Regions from separate parts of the Pseudomonas sp. Soil_N_39 genome, predicted to be linked through region 3. Evidence: predicted binding sites of a transcription regulator. Region 3 holds the regulator's gene; each other region holds the start of a gene.
The links. Region 3 encodes sigma-54, which starts transcription at its own class of promoters, with help from an activator protein. Its sites were predicted from a motif close to ANTGGCATNNANNTTGCTNT; they were not measured.
Positions count from the first base shown of each region.

Region 1: a site for sigma-54 is predicted at 2,605-2,624, ahead of glnK (P-II family nitrogen regulator). Genes of this name have one in related genera too.
Region 2: a site for sigma-54 is predicted at 3,703-3,722, ahead of AC3A5O_RS23105 (circularly permuted type 2 ATP-grasp protein). Genes of this name have one in related genera too.

Region 1 is NZ_JBDGLI010000002.1:292,720-298,150, reverse strand. It holds gene AC3A5O_RS03615 (secondary thiamine-phosphate synthase enzyme YjbQ) at 60-485, opposite strand; gene AC3A5O_RS03610 (ammonium transporter) at 697-2,031, opposite strand; gene glnK (P-II family nitrogen regulator) at 2,065-2,403, opposite strand; gene AC3A5O_RS03600 (accessory factor UbiK family protein) at 2,819-3,079, shown strand; gene AC3A5O_RS03595 (sensor histidine kinase) at 3,116-4,393, opposite strand; gene AC3A5O_RS03590 (hypothetical protein) at 4,638-5,431, opposite strand, start outside.
Region 2 is NZ_JBDGLI010000018.1:66,056-71,486, reverse strand. It holds gene AC3A5O_RS23120 (c-type cytochrome) at 1-337, shown strand, start outside; gene AC3A5O_RS23115 (transglutaminase family protein) at 502-1,305, opposite strand; gene AC3A5O_RS23110 (alpha-E domain-containing protein) at 1,302-2,252, opposite strand; gene AC3A5O_RS23105 (circularly permuted type 2 ATP-grasp protein) at 2,262-3,671, opposite strand; gene AC3A5O_RS23100 (ribonuclease E inhibitor RraB) at 4,120-4,461, opposite strand; gene AC3A5O_RS23095 (hypothetical protein) at 4,663-4,899, opposite strand; gene AC3A5O_RS23090 (START domain-containing protein) at 5,039-5,431, opposite strand, start outside.
Region 3 is NZ_JBDGLI010000012.1:10,458-15,888, forward strand. It holds gene lptC (LPS export ABC transporter periplasmic protein LptC) at 1-165, shown strand, start outside; gene lptA (lipopolysaccharide transport periplasmic protein LptA) at 152-700, shown strand; gene lptB (LPS export ABC transporter ATP-binding protein) at 700-1,425, shown strand; gene AC3A5O_RS18330 (RNA polymerase factor sigma-54) at 1,590-3,083, shown strand; gene hpf (ribosome hibernation-promoting factor, HPF/YfiA family) at 3,160-3,468, shown strand; gene ptsN (PTS IIA-like nitrogen regulatory protein PtsN) at 3,481-3,945, shown strand; gene rapZ (RNase adapter RapZ) at 3,948-4,805, shown strand; gene AC3A5O_RS18350 (HPr family phosphocarrier protein) at 4,821-5,096, shown strand; gene AC3A5O_RS18355 (ZIP family metal transporter) at 5,272-5,431, opposite strand, start outside.

The DNA.
Region 1 (5,431 bases), on a different contig from region 3:
GCTTCGCCATCTGTTCGAAGGCTGCCAGAAAAAATTCAACATCCGCCGGCAATCAGCGGTTATGCCCCTTCACCGTACAAGGTGGCGAGGACTTTACGAGCACCGCCGTGATCACGGTGCTCGCCCAGATAAACACCTTGCCAGGTTCCCAATGCCAGCCGTCCCGCCGTCACCGGCAGGCTGAGCTGGCAACCGAGCACACTGGCCTTGAAGTGCGCCGGGAGGTCGTCCAGGCCTTCGTCGTTGTGCTCATAGTCGGCGGTTCCTTGTGGGATCAGCCGATTGAAAAATCGTTCGAAGTCTCGACGCACCGCCGGATCGGCGTTCTCGTTGATGGTCAACGAGGCCGAGGTATGCTGCAGCCACAGATGCAACAGACCGACACGACAGGCCTGGAGTTCAGGCAGGCCGGCCAGCAACTCGTCCGTCACCAGATGAAAGCCCCGGGGCTTTGCCCGCAGGGTTATCAGCGTCTGTTGCCACATACAGATCTCCGCACGTTCGGCGCGCATTCTAGCGCGCTCTGGGAAAAAACAAAGGCCCTAATATTCTTGCTTCGGTGTAAGCCTTTGGCGGTATAAAAACCTATGTCGCATCCACAACAAAAGGCGTCGGAAAACCGCGGTACCTTGTGAGCAATGACAAATTCCAGACAAAAAAATGCCCGGCGAACCGGGCATTTTTTATGGCGCGTACTTACAGGTTGTAGCCACGCTCGTTGTGCTGGGCCAGGTCCAGGCCCACAGCCTCTTCTTCCTCAGTGACACGCAGACCCATGACGGCGTCCAGGACCTTGAGGATGATGAAGGTGACGATCCCGGTGTAGACCACCGTGAAACCCACGCCTTTGAATTGAATCCACACTTGCGCGCCGATATCGGTCACGGTGCCGAAGCCACCCAGGGCGGGCGCTGCGAACACACCGGTCAGGATCGCGCCGAGGATACCGCCGATGCCGTGCACGCCGAAGGCGTCCAGGGAATCGTCATAACCGAGCTTGCGCTTGAGGCTGGTGGCGCAGAAGAAGCACACCACGCCCGCCGCCAGGCCGATGACCAGGGCGCCCATCGGGCCCACGGTGCCGGCAGCCGGGGTGATTGCAACCAGGCCGGCCACCACGCCCGAAGCAATGCCCAGCGCGCTTGGCTTGCCGTGGGTGATCCACTCGGCAAACATCCAGCCCAGCGCCGCCGCAGCGGTCGCGATCTGGGTCACCAGCATCGCCATGCCGGCAGTGCCATTGGCAGCGACAGCGGAACCGGCGTTGAAACCGAACCAGCCGACCCACAGCATGGCCGCACCCATCAGGGTGTAACCCAGGTTATGCGGCGCCATTGGCGTGGTCGGGAAGCCTTTGCGCTTGCCCAGTACCAGGCACGCCACCAGGCCGGCGATACCGGCGTTGATGTGCACCACGGTGCCGCCGGCGAAGTCCAGCACGCCCCAGTCCCACATCAGGCCGCCGTTGCCGGACCAGACCATGTGCGCAATCGGTGCATACACCAGGGTGAACCACACGCCCATGAAGATCAGCATGGCGGAGAACTTCATCCGCTCGGCAAATGCACCGACGATCAGGGCCGGGGTGATGATGGCGAACGTCATCTGGAAGGTGATGAACACCGCTTCAGGGAACAGCGCCGCCGGGCCGGTCAGGCTGGCTGGCGTCACACCCGCCAGGAACGCTTTGCCGAAACCGCCAACGAAGGAATTGAAGTTGACGACACCCTGCTCCATGCCGGTGGTGTCGAACGCGATGCTGTAGCCATAGATGACCCACAGAACGCTGATCAGACCGGTAATGGCAAAGCACTGCATCATCACGGAAAGAAGGTTTTTCGAGCGGACCATGCCACCGTAGAACAGTGCCAGGCCGGGAATGGTCATGAACAGTACAAGAATCGTGGCCGTGAGCATCCAGGCGGTGTCGCCGGAGTTCAGGACAGGGGCTGCCGCTTCTTCTGCCATGGCCAGGCCAGGCATTGCGAAGGACAACAGGGCTCCTAGCCCTGCGAATTTACGCAGAGTCATATTGTTTTCTCCTGGGGCGTTGGGTTTGGCGGCTTAGATAGCGTCGGTATCGGTTTCGCCGGTACGGATGCGGATAGCCTGTTCCAGATTGACCACAAAGATCTTCCCGTCACCGATCTTGCCGGTGTTGGCGGCCTTGGTGATTGCCTCGATCACCCGGTCAAGGTCCTTGTCGTCAATAGCGACATCGATCTTCACCTTGGGCAGGAAATCGACCACGTATTCCGCGCCGCGATACAGCTCGGTGTGACCCTTCTGCCGACCGAAGCCTTTGACCTCAGTAACGGTAATGCCCTGCACGCCGATCTCGGACAACGACTCGCGCACGTCGTCCAACTTGAACGGCTTGATGATGGCAGTGACTAGCTTCATGAAACTTTCTCCCGAATTGGTGGACTTGCCCCAGGAAAACAAACCCGACTCAAGTCTAAGCGCAGTGCCTGGCTTTGTAACGCGTCGTCGGCCCAAGTTGCCCGACAGGTGCCAGTTAACCGATCCTGACGAAACTCCCCGTTCCGCCTGCTGCACTGCATTCGTCACAGCGACTGCATCAGTGCATGGGTCATCAGCCTCTAAGCAGAAACCTTGCCATCTGCACCCAAACCCTCTGATTTCAGCCCCTTGGGCACCTGTTCGACGTGTACCGCACCACGAACCGCAGCGATACGCACAACAACAGTGCAGCGCCGCCCGACCCCATGCGCGAAAAGCGTGCATCCCTGGCTCGCCAATTGACTATAGACACTGCGTGGTACACTGCCCGCCATCGTTTCCAGGACACCTGCACATGCTTGCGCCCAAAGACCTTCTCGACGCCCTGAGCGGCCACGCCTCCCGTATTTTGAGTGGCGACACGTCGCTGCCCAAAAGCGAAATCGAAAGCCAGTTCAAGGCCTTGCTGCAAAGCGGCTTCAGCAAGCTGGACTTGGTCAGCCGGGAGGAATTCGACAGCCAGATGGTCGTGCTGGCCCGGACCCGGGCACGGCTCGAAAGCCTGGAGGCCAAGGTCGCCGAGCTGGAAGCACGATTGGCTCCGGTACAGGATTAACCCCCCCGGCTCACGTTACAGGCTCTGACAGGTCACTCAAGCATTCGCCGCCCGCTGAGCCTGGTCCGGTGTGAGCGCCAGCGGCAGCTCCAGGCTAAACAGCGCGCCGCGGCCCGGCCCGGCGCTCTGCACGGTCAGGTCGCCGCCCATCTCGTGCGCCGCCAGAATGCAGCTATGCAAACCAAAGCCGTGGCCGCCGACACGCGTGGTGAAGCCGTGCTCGAACACCCGCGCAAGATTGTCCTGGGAAATCCCCTCGCCATTGTCCTCGACCTCGACCCGCACACGCTCATCGTCAACGAGCTCCAGGCGCAGGATGATCTGTGGCGGACGGTTCACGCCTGCGTCCAGCGCCTGCTTGGCGTTGTTGATCAGATTGACCAGGATCTGCAGCACTCGGTGCTTATCCAATGGCATTTGCGGGATATCGCTGAATTCCTTGATCAGGGTGATGTGGTGGCGGGCCAGGGACACATCGCAAATGCGCACGACATCCTCAAGCAGCTCTCGCAACGAGCCCGGCTCCAGGACGCTGGCATTGCCGGCATAGGATTGCTGGGTGGCGACGATTTCCTTGATGTGGTCGATCCGGCGGGTCAACTGCGCCAATTCGGCGATCATGACCTGCTGCTCGATTGCCAGCGCGTCGGCCAGCTTGTCGAGATAGTCCGGTAGCGCGCGCCCTTTCGGGTCGCTGCTGATGAAGTCGCCGAGGTCATCGGGATGTTCCTTCATCAACTGGACGACCTTCGCCACCCCCGGTCCCTTGGAGGTGTGCACCTTCTCGTAGAGGACTTGGGCTGACACGTTGACGCTATTGAGCACATTGCCCACGTTGTGCAATACATTGGTGGCGATCTCCGCCATGCCGGCCCGGCGCGCAGTAGTCACCAGCTCGGCCTGCGCCTCGCGCAACTCGTCGTTGACCTTGGCCAATTGCCGCGGGCTGGGAATCTTCAGGGCCGCCGGCACCAGCCGGACCAGCAGGATGGCGGTAATCACCGAGGCAATCGCGGTGATCACCTTGACCAGTGCCGACAACCAGTAATAAGGCTGCCAAATGGTCAGGATTTCCATCACGTGGCTGGTCCCGCAGGCCAGGATAAACACGCCGAAGGCCGCCAGCATCCAATCGAACGGCACATCCTTGCGCTTGTGGATAAAGTACAGAAGGGTGAAGGGGATGGTGACGTAGGACAGGGTGATCAAGCCATCGGCGATCACATTGGTCCACAGCAGATCCGGACGCCACATATAGCAATGTCCGTGGGGCATGAAGCGCTTGTCGGTTAACAAAGCCAGCAGATCGTTCATGGCCACTTCCTCCCTGTGCCGTTGATACCGCCAAGTGCCGACTGGGCAAAATCGAGTCTAGCAGAGGGCCGGTCCCGGACAATTTGCCCGCCGACGGAGCTTTTTGTAGAGCCCCCGTGATAGTGAAGAAAGCGGAAAGGTCCACAACCTGAAGACACTGTCAGCAGAATGCCAAGGGAGTTGCACAGGGTAAGCGCGGAACGCCTTAACGCTCCGCGCTCTTCACATTGGCTACCGTGAACCTTTATGGCCTGTCCAGTTTCACCGCAGACTCAGCCATCCAGTAGCTCTCCCGCCAGAACTTGTAGTCTGCAAACTCTCCATGTTTCTGTGGCCACTTACCGTGATTATCGATGGGGAAGCGAGTTAAGTGCACCCTATTGCGCAGCGGTCTGTAACATGCCACGTCATCAACAACCTGGGCATTCGGGAAAACATCTTCAGCCAACCGCGTCATATTCCACCAAGACCCAGCCGTTCGATCCTTGAATGAATTGACTTCGCCAAACGTATAGTCAATCCAGTTCAAGAGACTCCCGCGCGGCATGAAGTCATGAAAGAAATTTTCACCAATTTCTCTGTATGGGTCCAAGCTCAAATTCCAGAAGTCCACTTCAGGCCTTGTTACCAACCAAGGCACAACAACGTTCTCGACTTCTTTTACCCGCGCTGCAGCGCCCATAAACACCAGGTTATTCACGTTAATATCCGGATGCCTGGCAAGGATATTAACCGCGACGATCGCCCCCATACTATGCCCAACAATATTTATCTCACTCCCATCAACGGGATATGGGGAACCCTGTTGATCGCCCTTTTTTTCCAAACGATGGAGCAATGCGGTAACGGCTGTATCAGCGTAGCGAACCGGCCCCTTGAACTCTTTATCTGGCTCGGTGATTAAATCGCCTTCAAACGCGATATTTTTAGTCAGCACCAAGTCAGTACGACGCAGCATTCCATCCCATGCCCCGGTTCCAAAGCCGTCGACCAAGGGGGCCATCCCCAACTTGACTGGATTCCACACGGTATAGTAAT
Region 2 (5,431 bases), on a different contig from region 3:
ACGCTTCCCGGCCCTGCTACCAGCGCCCAACCTGGCCAAGGACGACCCGATCAATAAAGGTTTCGCGCTGTTCCAGAAGAACTGCCTGGCGTGTCATCGGCTCAATGGCGCTGGCGATGCACAGTTCGGCCCTGACCTGAACATTCCTTTCAATCCCACCGAATACTTCTCCGGGGATTTCCTCAAACGCTACATTCGCGACCCGCAAGGCATGCGGCATTGGCCCCAAGGCAAGATGCCCGGGTTCTCGGCAGCGGTGCTACCGGACTCGGAGCTGGATTTGCTGGTGGGTTATTTGAAGCATATGGCGGGGCGCAAGCAGCCATCGGCCCCGTAAGATTGCTTTTTTTGTGGCGAGGGGATTTATCCCCGTTGGGCCGCGAAGCGGCCCCCAAACCAGGCAACTCGGTGTGCCAGCAAGATTGAGTTCACTGCTTTAGGGCTGCTGCGCAGCCTAGCGGGGATAAATCCCCTCGCCACAAAAGCTCGCTCACCAAGCGGTTATTGTTGTTGCACCGTGATCACTGGCGCCGGTGTCACGACCAGCTTGGCGTGCATCTGCTCGCAACCACCGCCACGGCGCATGCCACGCACCGGGCAGGCGTCCAGGTAATCCAGGCCCACGGCCAGTTTCAGGTGACGCTCCGGGCGTGCCAACTGGTTGGTCACGTCGAAGCTGTACCAGGCGTCGTCCAGCCAGGCCTCTGCCCAGGCATGGCTCGCCAGGTGCTCGCTCTCTTCACTGAACAAATACCCCGACACATAGCGCGCCGGCACGCCCAGGCTGCGCGCGCAGGCCAGGAAGGCGTGGGTATGGTCCTGGCACACCCCGCTACGACCGGCGAACGCCTGGGCCGCACTGGTCTCGACTGCCGTGGTGCCGGGGGTGTAGATCATGTGCTGGTTCAACCCGTGCATCAGGTCGATCAGCGCCGTGCGATCGCGACGCTGCTGGCATTGCTGCGCGGCGAAAGTTCGAAGGGCCTCGTCCGCTTCGGTCAGCCGGGTGAAGCGCAGGAACGGCAGCGCCGACTGGCTCTCGTGTTCGGCTTCGCGCAACGGATCAATATCCACTTGTCCGCGAGCACCGATGATGACCGTTTCGTGGGGCTCATCCAGGGTCAGCACATGGAGGATGTTGCCGAACGGATCCAGTTGCGCCCGCACCGGCCGGGGCAAATCCAGTTGCCAACTCAGCACATGCTGGCGTTCGCTGTCGTGGGGCGTCAGGCGCAGGTACTGGATGCTGGCGCGAACCTGGTCTTCATAGTGGTAGGCCGTTTCGTGGCTGATCGAGAGTCTCATATGACCTCCAGGTAGGAACTGTGAATGGCATTGCCCAGTTCACGGACCAGTGGGATGAATTCGGTGAGCCAGGCATGCAGGCCCCCGTCGAGGATTTCGTTGATGCCGGTGTAGCGCAGGCGTGCGTCCATTTCCGCCGCCAGCCGTTGTGCCTGCCGGCCGTTGGTGCCCGGCAGGCTCGCGAGGATCTGGTTGATTTCTTCGGTACAGGCGCGCAGCGAACGCGGCACGTCGGCGCGCAACAGCAGCAACTCAGCCACATGGCGAGCGCCCGGGGCCTCACGGTAGATCTCGGTGTAGGCCTCGAAGGACGACAAGGCCCGCAACAACGCGCTCCATTGGTAGTAGGCGTGGGCCGTACCGTCGCTGACCGCGTCGGCCTGGTCGCCGGCCATTTCGTAGCGGGCGTCGAGCAAGCGCAGAGTGTTGTCGGCCCTTTCGATAAAGGTTCCCAGGCGAATGAACCGGAACGCGTCGTTACGCATGATGGTGCCGTAGGTCGCGCCACGAAACAGGTGCGAGCGCTCCTTGATCCACTCGCAGAAACGGCTCATGCCGTAGCGATTCAAGCCTTGCTCGCCGATACCGCGAATTTCCAGCCAGGTGGCGTTGATGTTTTCCCACATGTCGGCGGTGATTCGACCACGTACCGCATGGGCACTGACGCGCGCGGAACCGAGACAGCTGTAGATGCTGGCCGGGTTGGCCGCTTCCAGGGCAAAGAAATGCAGCAGGCGCTCGGCGTGCAAGTCACCGTGTCGCTCCCGGTAATCGTCCAGCGTGCCAGTAATCAGCAGCGGCATGGCCAGCTCGTGCAGGCCGTCGCCACGCCCGTCCTGGGGCATCAATGACAACGAATAACTGACGTCGAGCATCCGAGCGAGGTTTTCGGCCCGCTCCAGGTAGCGCGACATCCAGTACAGGTCCGAGGCGGTTCTACTCAGCATGGCAGCTCCTCAATCCTCGACCACCCAAGTGTCCTTGGTGCCGCCGCCCTGGGATGAATTCACCACCAGGGAGCCTTCGCGCAACGCCACCCGCGTCAGCCCGCCAGGGACCACGCGGGTCTCGCGGCCAGCCAGCACAAACGGCCGCAAGTCGATGTGGCGCGGGGCGATGCCGTTTTCGACAAAGGTCGGGCACGTCGAGAGCGACAGCGTCGGCTGGGCGATGTAGGCATGCGGCTTGGCCTTGATCCGCTCGCGAAAGGCATCGATTTGCGCCGTCGTCGCGGCCGGCCCCACCAGCATTCCATAACCGCCGGAACCCTGGGTTTCCTTGACCACCAGGTCGGGAAGATTGGCCAGTACGTGGGAAAGCTCAGCAGGATTACGACACTGCCATGTAGGAACGTTCTTCAGGATCGGCTCTTCGTCCAGGTAAAAGCGGATCATGTCGGTGACGAACGGGTACACCGACTTGTCGTCCGCCACGCCCGTGCCGATGGCATTGGCCAGCACCACGTTGCCGGAACGGTAGGAGGACAACAGGCCCGGTACGCCGAGCATCGAATCCGGATTGAAGGCCAGTGGATCAAGGAACGCGTCGTCGAGGCGACGGTAGATCACATCCACCGCCTTCGGCCCGTCGGTGGTGCGCATGAACACTCTGTCATCCCGTACGAACAGGTCGGCGCCTTCCACCAACTCCACGCCCATCTCCCGGGCCAGGAACGCGTGCTCGAAGAATGCGCTGTTGAAACGCCCCGGCGTCAGCACCACGACGCTGGGGTCGTCCAGCGGACTGGAGCTTTTCAGGGTGTCGAGCAGCAGGTTCGGATAGTGGTCGATGGGGGCGATGCGCTGGGCGGCGAACAGTTCGGGGAACAGGCGCATCATCATCTTGCGGTCTTCGAGCATGTAGCTGACGCCGCTGGGCGTACGCAGATTATCTTCGAGCACGTAGTAGGTGCCGTCACCGTCGCGTACCAGGTCGACACCGCAAATGTGCGCATAGATGTCACGGTGCAGGTCCAGCCCTTGCATCGCCAGTTGGTACTGTTCGTTGGCCAGCACCTGCTCGGCGGGAATGATACCGGCCCGGATGATCCGTTGTTCGTGGTAGAGGTCGGCCAGGAACATGTTCAGTGCCTTGACCCGCTGGATGCAGCCGCGCTCGACCACCCGCCATTCGCTGGCCGGGATGCTGCGCGGGATCGTATCGAACGGGATCAGGCGCTCGGTCCCTTGCTCGTCGCCGTAGAGCGTGAACGTAATGCCGGCACGATGAAACAACAGGTCGGCTTCACGCCTGCGTTGCGCCAGCAACTCGTCGGGCGTTTCGGCCAGCCAGCGGGCAAACGCCTGATAGTGCGGGCGGACCTGGCCGTCGGCATCGTACATTTCATCAAAACCGCTGCGGATCATGCCGTACTCCTTGTCACCCTGGCAGCAAGGCTTCGCAAGCCCCGTGCCATCGGCATAAACGCTTTATGATCAACGGGTTGGAATCTCCATTGAGAGGCCGTGCACTTTTACAGTGCAGCAGATGCCCCCAACCCGCCGCCCCCGCTTCATTGCGACGCAGGGGCGTCGCTCTCCTGAGCATAGCCATGGAAAAACGAAGCGGCGCGGTCTGGATACAGTTAGGTACAAACCGGGCGGCGGTGGTGTTACTCACATATTCGACATCTGCCACAAATCCCTGTGGGAGCCGAGCTTGCTCGCGATGGCGTCGGTGCATTCAACATTGATGCAAGCTGACCCACTGTCATCGCGAGCAAGCTCGGCTCCCACAAGGATTTTCGGGTAATCCGCAGACATGAAAACGGCCGACACAAAGGTCAGCCGTTGCTGTGGTTGCGGTGAGAGACTGTCAGGCCTGCAGCCGCCGGATCTCTTGCTTGACACCCCAGCCCTCGATAACGCCACCCAAGGGTTCGACGACTGCCTCAAAGTCTTGCTCGAAGTCTCCTATGTCATCGTAAGTGGCATACATCACCCGGCTCAGTTCCAATGACCAAGCCCCGTCGTCCCGTGCACTGATCTGCGCGTTCAACGATTCGCCCCGAAAATGACCTGCCGCCCTGCGCGCCCGCTCCTCGTCCGGGAAAATGGCGTAGAACTCAATGGGATGGAATCGGGAAAAATCGAAACCGCCTTCTTTCATGCGGCGCAATACGCTGGTGCTGATGTCTTCTTGATAGGCTGTGCTCATGAAACGTCCTCCTAAAACCGATGGATAGACTTTCCGTCTTCCCGTGCGAGAAGCCCTCAGGCTGCAAGCGATACGGCATCAAATGGCCGTCGGGACACAAGCATGTAGCTGACAAGACCGGACCTTGGCGATCCTTTCGCTGATCTCAATTGCAGAGTAGCCGCAAGTGATGGCCACTGCCAAGCGAGACCAGGCAAGGTTTCATGAAATCGGTGTAATGCTGAGGATTTCGATGCTGTTCTGGGACTTGAGGTTCTTGACTGTCGGGTCTTCGGTTCGGTTCTCCAAGTCATTCATATCCAGCTTGTTGAGCACTGGAAGCAATCTTTCGCGAATCAGTTGGGCAGCCTGCTCCATGGTGGGTTTCTGGTCATAGTCGAATTGCTGAACGGTTTTTACACCGTGATCGTCAATGAAAGTGATTTCCCACTTTTGCATCAGTGTCTCCTTGATCAATTCAGGGCCTGGCTTACCTTTATCTCGACATTGAGGGCTGGATAATCGTTCCGCTGGATGCCTGGACGGCACACATGAAAAGACCGCCTCAAGGGCGGTCTCTTTTGTGCAACCTGGCCAATCACTTTTCGGCGCGTTCCTTCAGGGCCTTGAGGGTGTTGAACGGCGCATCCACCACGAACTTGTTAGCCACCATGGACGGTACGCTACCACCCGGCTCGGTGTGCACTTGATAGATCACTTCGACCTGGTCCGCGCCCTTGGGAGTGAACTTCCAGAAACCGTCGACCTTTGTCACACGCACAAAGCCCTTCTCCTCAGGCAAATACTCAGGTAAGCCCTTGAGCTTGCGGGTCAGGCTGCCGTCCGCGCCCTCCTCGGTGATGACTTCCAGCACCGAGTCCCGAGGCGTGACCGGCCATGGCGTGTTGAATTGGGTATAAGTCCAGCTCTTGTCGCCTTCGTGCTTGAGCAGTTTCTGGCTCTTGCACTCATGGATCCAGGCGCAGGCGCC
Region 3 (5,431 bases):
ACACGCATGACCGTATTCCCACAGCAAGAATATGCGCAGACCGAGCAACCCGTTAGAATCGACGGCGCCGGGGGTGTATCGACCGGCACGGGAATGAAAGCGTATTTGAAGGAAAGCAGGATACACCTGCTATCGAACGTAAGAGGACAGTATGAAGCTCGCTAAAACCCTCCCTATTTTGCTCAGTCTGGGCGCAGCACTGGGAAGCGCGAGCGCCTGGGCTCTTCCCAACGACCGCGACCAGCCTATCCGCATCCAGGCCGACGACGCCCAACTCGACGACAAGAATGGCGTCGCCACCTATAAAGGTGACGTGATCATCACCCAGGGCTCGATGAAGGTCACCGGCAACACCGTGACCATCACCCGCACCCCGGCTGGCGATATCGATGTGGTGACCTCGGTGGGCAACCTGGCCTATTTCGAGCAGATGCAAACCGTGGGCGACACTAAGCCCGTCCAGGGCTACGGGGTGACCATCCAGTACCACGCCTCCCAGGATCGCGTGGTCCTGATCGACCGCGCCAAGGTCGTCGACAAGGACAACAACGTTACCCAGGGCGAGAAAATCGTCTACGACACGGTCAAGAAGCTGGCCAGTGCCGGTCGCGCCACCGGTAGCAAGGTGACCGAGTCGCGTCCGCGCATCGACATGGTGATCCAGCCGAAAAAGAAAACCGACGAGCAGAAGGCCCAGTAATGGCAACTCTGAAAGCTCAGCACTTGGCCAAGAGCTACAAGAGCCGTCAAGTCGTGCGTGATGTCAGCCTGTCCATCGACAGCGGCCAGATCGTTGGCCTGCTCGGCCCTAACGGCGCGGGCAAGACCACTTGCTTCTACATGATCGTCGGCCTGGTCCAGGCCGATCAGGGGCGCGTGTTGATCGACGACCTGGATGTCAGCCACCAGCCGATGCACGGCCGGGCGAAGGCGGGTATCGGCTATTTGCCGCAAGAAGCGTCGATCTTCCGCAAACTGTCGGTAGCCGACAACATCATGGCGATCCTCGAGACCCGCAAGGAACTCGACAAGGCCGGCCGTCGCCAGGAACTGGAAAGCCTGCTACAGGAATTCCACATCAGCCACATTCGCGACAACCTAGGCATGAGCCTGTCGGGTGGTGAACGGCGTCGTGTGGAAATCGCCCGCGCCCTGGCCACCGCACCGAAGTTCATCCTGCTCGACGAACCGTTCGCCGGCGTGGACCCGATTTCGGTGGGCGACATCAAGCAGATCATCCATCACCTCAAGGCCAAGGGTATCGGTGTGCTGATCACCGACCACAACGTGCGCGAGACCCTGGACATCTGCGAAACCGCCTACATTGTCAATGACGGCCAATTGATCGCCGAAGGTGACTCCGCCGCGATCCTGGCCAATGACCTGGTCAAGGAAGTGTACCTGGGCCATGAGTTCCGCCTGTAAGCACACGTGTCTGGCGAATTGCCCGGGCGTCGTTTAATTTTATTATGGCGACGCTCTAGGCAAACACTTCAGTTTCAGGCATATAATTTGCTTAAGTTTGGCGCTCCGGCGCCCTGTAGTGGATGGCGCATGTGCGCCGGCGAATAAGGTGTTAAGCCCCTGCCATGAAACCATCGCTAGTCTTGAGAATGGGCCAGCAGCTGACGATGACACCGCAGCTGCAACAGGCCATCCGCCTGCTCCAATTGTCGACCCTGGACCTGCAACAGGAAATCCAGGAGGCCCTGGAGTCCAATCCGATGCTCGAACGCCAGGAAGAAGGCGACGACTTCGATAACACAGACCCGCTGGCCGACAACGTCGAGCAGAAGCCCAACACCGAGATCCCGGAACCGTCCTACCAGGAAGCCGCCCCGACGGTGGACAACCTCGAGGATGGCGAATGGAACGAACGCATTCCCAACGAGCTGCCCGTGGACACGGCCTGGGAAGATGTCTACCAGACCAGCGCCAGCAGCCTGCCCAGCAGCGATGACGACGAGTGGGACTTCACCACCCGCACCTCTGCCGGTGAGAGCCTGCAAAGCCACCTGTTGTGGCAACTGAACCTGGCGCCGATGTCCGACACCGATCGCCTGATCGCCGTGACGCTGATCGATTGCATCAACAACCAGGGCTACCTGGACGAGACCCTCGAGGAAATCCTCGAAGCCTTCGACCCCGAGCTCGACATCGAGCTGGACGAGATCGAAGCCGTTCTCCATCGCATCCAGCAATTCGAACCGGCCGGCATCGGCGCCCGCAACCTGGGCGAGTGCCTGTTGCTGCAATTGCGCCAGTTATCCGCCAAGACGCCATGGCTGGCCGAAGCCAAGCGACTGGTCACCGATTACATCGACCTGCTGGGCGGTCGCGACTACAGCCAATTGATGCGTCGCATGAAGCTCAAGGAAGATGAACTGCGCCAGGTCATCGAGCTGGTGCAGAGCCTCAACCCCCGCCCCGGCTCGCAGATCGAATCCACCGAGCCTGAGTACGTGGTCCCCGACGTGATCGTGCGCAAGCACAACGATCGCTGGCTGGTGGAGCTCAACCAGGAGTCGGTGCCCAAGCTGCGGGTCAATGCCCAGTACGCCGGTTTCGTCAAGCGCGCCGACACCAGCGCCGATAACACCTTCATGCGCAACCAGTTGCAGGAAGCCCGCTGGTTCATCAAGAGCCTGCAAAGCCGCAACGAAACCCTGATGAAAGTAGCCACCCAGATCGTCGAGCACCAGCGAGGCTTCCTGGAGTACGGCGATGAAGCGATGAAACCATTGGTCCTGCATGACATTGCCGAAGCGGTGGGCATGCACGAATCGACGATTTCCCGGGTGACCACCCAGAAATTCATGCATACCCCCCGGGGCATCTATGAATTGAAATACTTTTTCTCCAGCCATGTCAGCACCTCCGAAGGCGGCGAATGCTCGTCCACGGCCATCCGCGCGATCATCAAAAAACTGGTGGCCGCGGAAAATCAGAAAAAGCCGTTGAGTGACAGCAAGATCGCTGGTTTACTGGAGGCACAAGGCATTCAGGTGGCCCGCCGTACCGTCGCCAAGTACCGCGAATCCCTCGGGATCGCGCCTTCGAGCGAACGCAAGCGGCTGATGTAACAGGCCACGCCACAGCGTTCCAGTGGCAGGCATTTCTGCCTGCCGCTTTATGCACTGGCAACGAAGGAGAAGCTGTATGCAAGTCAACATCAGTGGACACCAACTGGAAGTGACCGAACCCCTGCGCACCTACATCGGCGAAAAACTCGACCGATTGGAGAGGCATTTCGACAAGATCACCAACGTGCAAGTCACGATGAACGTCGAGAAGCTGCTGCAGAAAATCGAAGCCACGCTGCATATCCCCGGCGGAGAAGTGGTTGCCAACGCAGAGCACACAGACATGTATGCCGCGATTGACCTGCTGACCGACAAGCTGGATCGCCAACTCAAAAAGCATAAGGAAAAGACCCAGAGCCTCCTCCAGGGCGCGACCGGTCGTTAACCCCCCCAATCCATGATCCGACTAGAAACCATCCTGACCCCCGGCCGTTCCCAAGTGAACGCGCCGGGCGGCAGTAAAAAGAAAGCCCTCGAACAAATTGCCAACCTGATCCACCGCGAGGTGCCGGATCTGGGAATGCAAGACGTCTTCGAGGCCCTGGTTGCCCGTGAAAAACTCGGTTCCACCGGTTTTGGCAACGGCATCGCCATTCCTCACTGCCGTCTCAAGGGTTGTGCCGCGCCGATCAGCGCGTTGTTGCACCTTGATACCCCCATAGATTTCGACGCCATCGACGGCGCTCCGGTCGACCTGCTGTTTGTATTGCTGGTTCCGGAAGCGGCGACCGATGCGCATCTTGAGCTGCTGCGCCAGATAGCCAGCATGCTGGACCGCAAGGAAGTGCGCGAAAAACTGCGCAGCGCGCCGAGTAACGAAGCTTTGTACCAGGTGGTCCTGGACGAGCAGAACGGTCATTAAACATGCGCATGATCATCGTCAGTGGCCGCTCCGGCTCCGGTAAAAGCACGGCCCTCAACGTGCTTGAGGACAGCGGCTACTATTGCATCGACAACCTGCCCGCCGGCCTGCTGCCGGAACTGGCCGAACGTGCCCTGATCCACACCGAGCTGGCGCAGCCGCTGGTGGCGGTGTCCATCGATGCGCGCAACCTGCCGAGCCACCTGTCGCGTTTTCCTGAACTGCTCGAAGAAGTGCGCAGCCGGCATATCCAGTGCGACGTGCTGTACCTGGATGCCGATGAGGAGACGCTGCTCAAGCGTTTTTCCGAAACCCGTCGGCGTCACCCCCTGAGCAACGCCAACCGCTCCCTGGCCGAAGCCATCGAGGATGAAAGCCAGCTGTTGGGGCCGATCGCCGACCTGGCGGACCTGAAGGTCAACACCACGCACCTGAACCTGTACCAGTTGCGTGACACGATCAAGCTGCGCCTGCTGAACCAACCGGAGCCGGGCACGGCGTTCCTGGTGGAATCGTTCGGCTTCAAGCGTGGCATGCCGGTAGACGCCGACCTGGTGTTCGATGTGCGTTGCCTGCCCAACCCGTATTGGAAACCGGAATTGCGTGAGCAGTCCGGGCTTGATCAACCGGTGATCGACTACCTGGCCGCACAGCCGGATGTCGAGGAAATGTACCAGGACATCTCCAGCTACCTGCTCAAATGGCTCCCCCGCTTTGCCGCGAGCAACCGCGCCTATGTCACGATCGCCATCGGCTGTACCGGCGGTCATCACCGCTCCGTCTACCTGACCGAACGCCTGGGTCAGCTCCTGCAACAATCCCTGAAGAATGTCCAGGTTCGCCACCGCGACCTCAGCTAAAGGATTCACATCGCGATGCCTGCTCAGGAAATTGAAATCATCAACAAGCTGGGTTTGCATGCCCGGGCGTCGGCAAAATTTGTAGGTGTGGCGGGGAGTTTTCCGGATACCACGATCAGGGTTGGGCGTACGCCAGAGTCCACGGTCGACGGTAAAAGCATCATGGCAATGATGATGCTCGCGGCCGGCAAGGGCACCAAGATTCACCTGAGCACTGAAGGGGAGAAAGCGCAGGAAGCGATGGAGGCCCTGGTTGACCTGATCAACAGATACTTCGACGAAGGCGAATAACGGCCCCAAGACTCGAGTCGAGCCAGTTGTGGCAAAGGGATTTTTTGTGGGAGCAAAGCTTGCTCGCGATGAACGATAACGCGGATAACCTGCACAATCGCGGCGCCTGCATCGCGGGCAAGCCTTGCTCCCACAGATAAATCTCACTACAGGTGTGGATTCGCGCCCTTCGCCGTCAGCCCAACGCCGTATCCAGCACCATCATCAGACAGAACCCCACCAACAACCCCAGGCTCGCCAGTTTCTCGTGACCATTGCGGCGGGATTCGGGAATGACCTCGTGGGTCACCACCAGCAACATCGCCCCGGCCGCCAACGCCAGGCCCAGGGGCAAG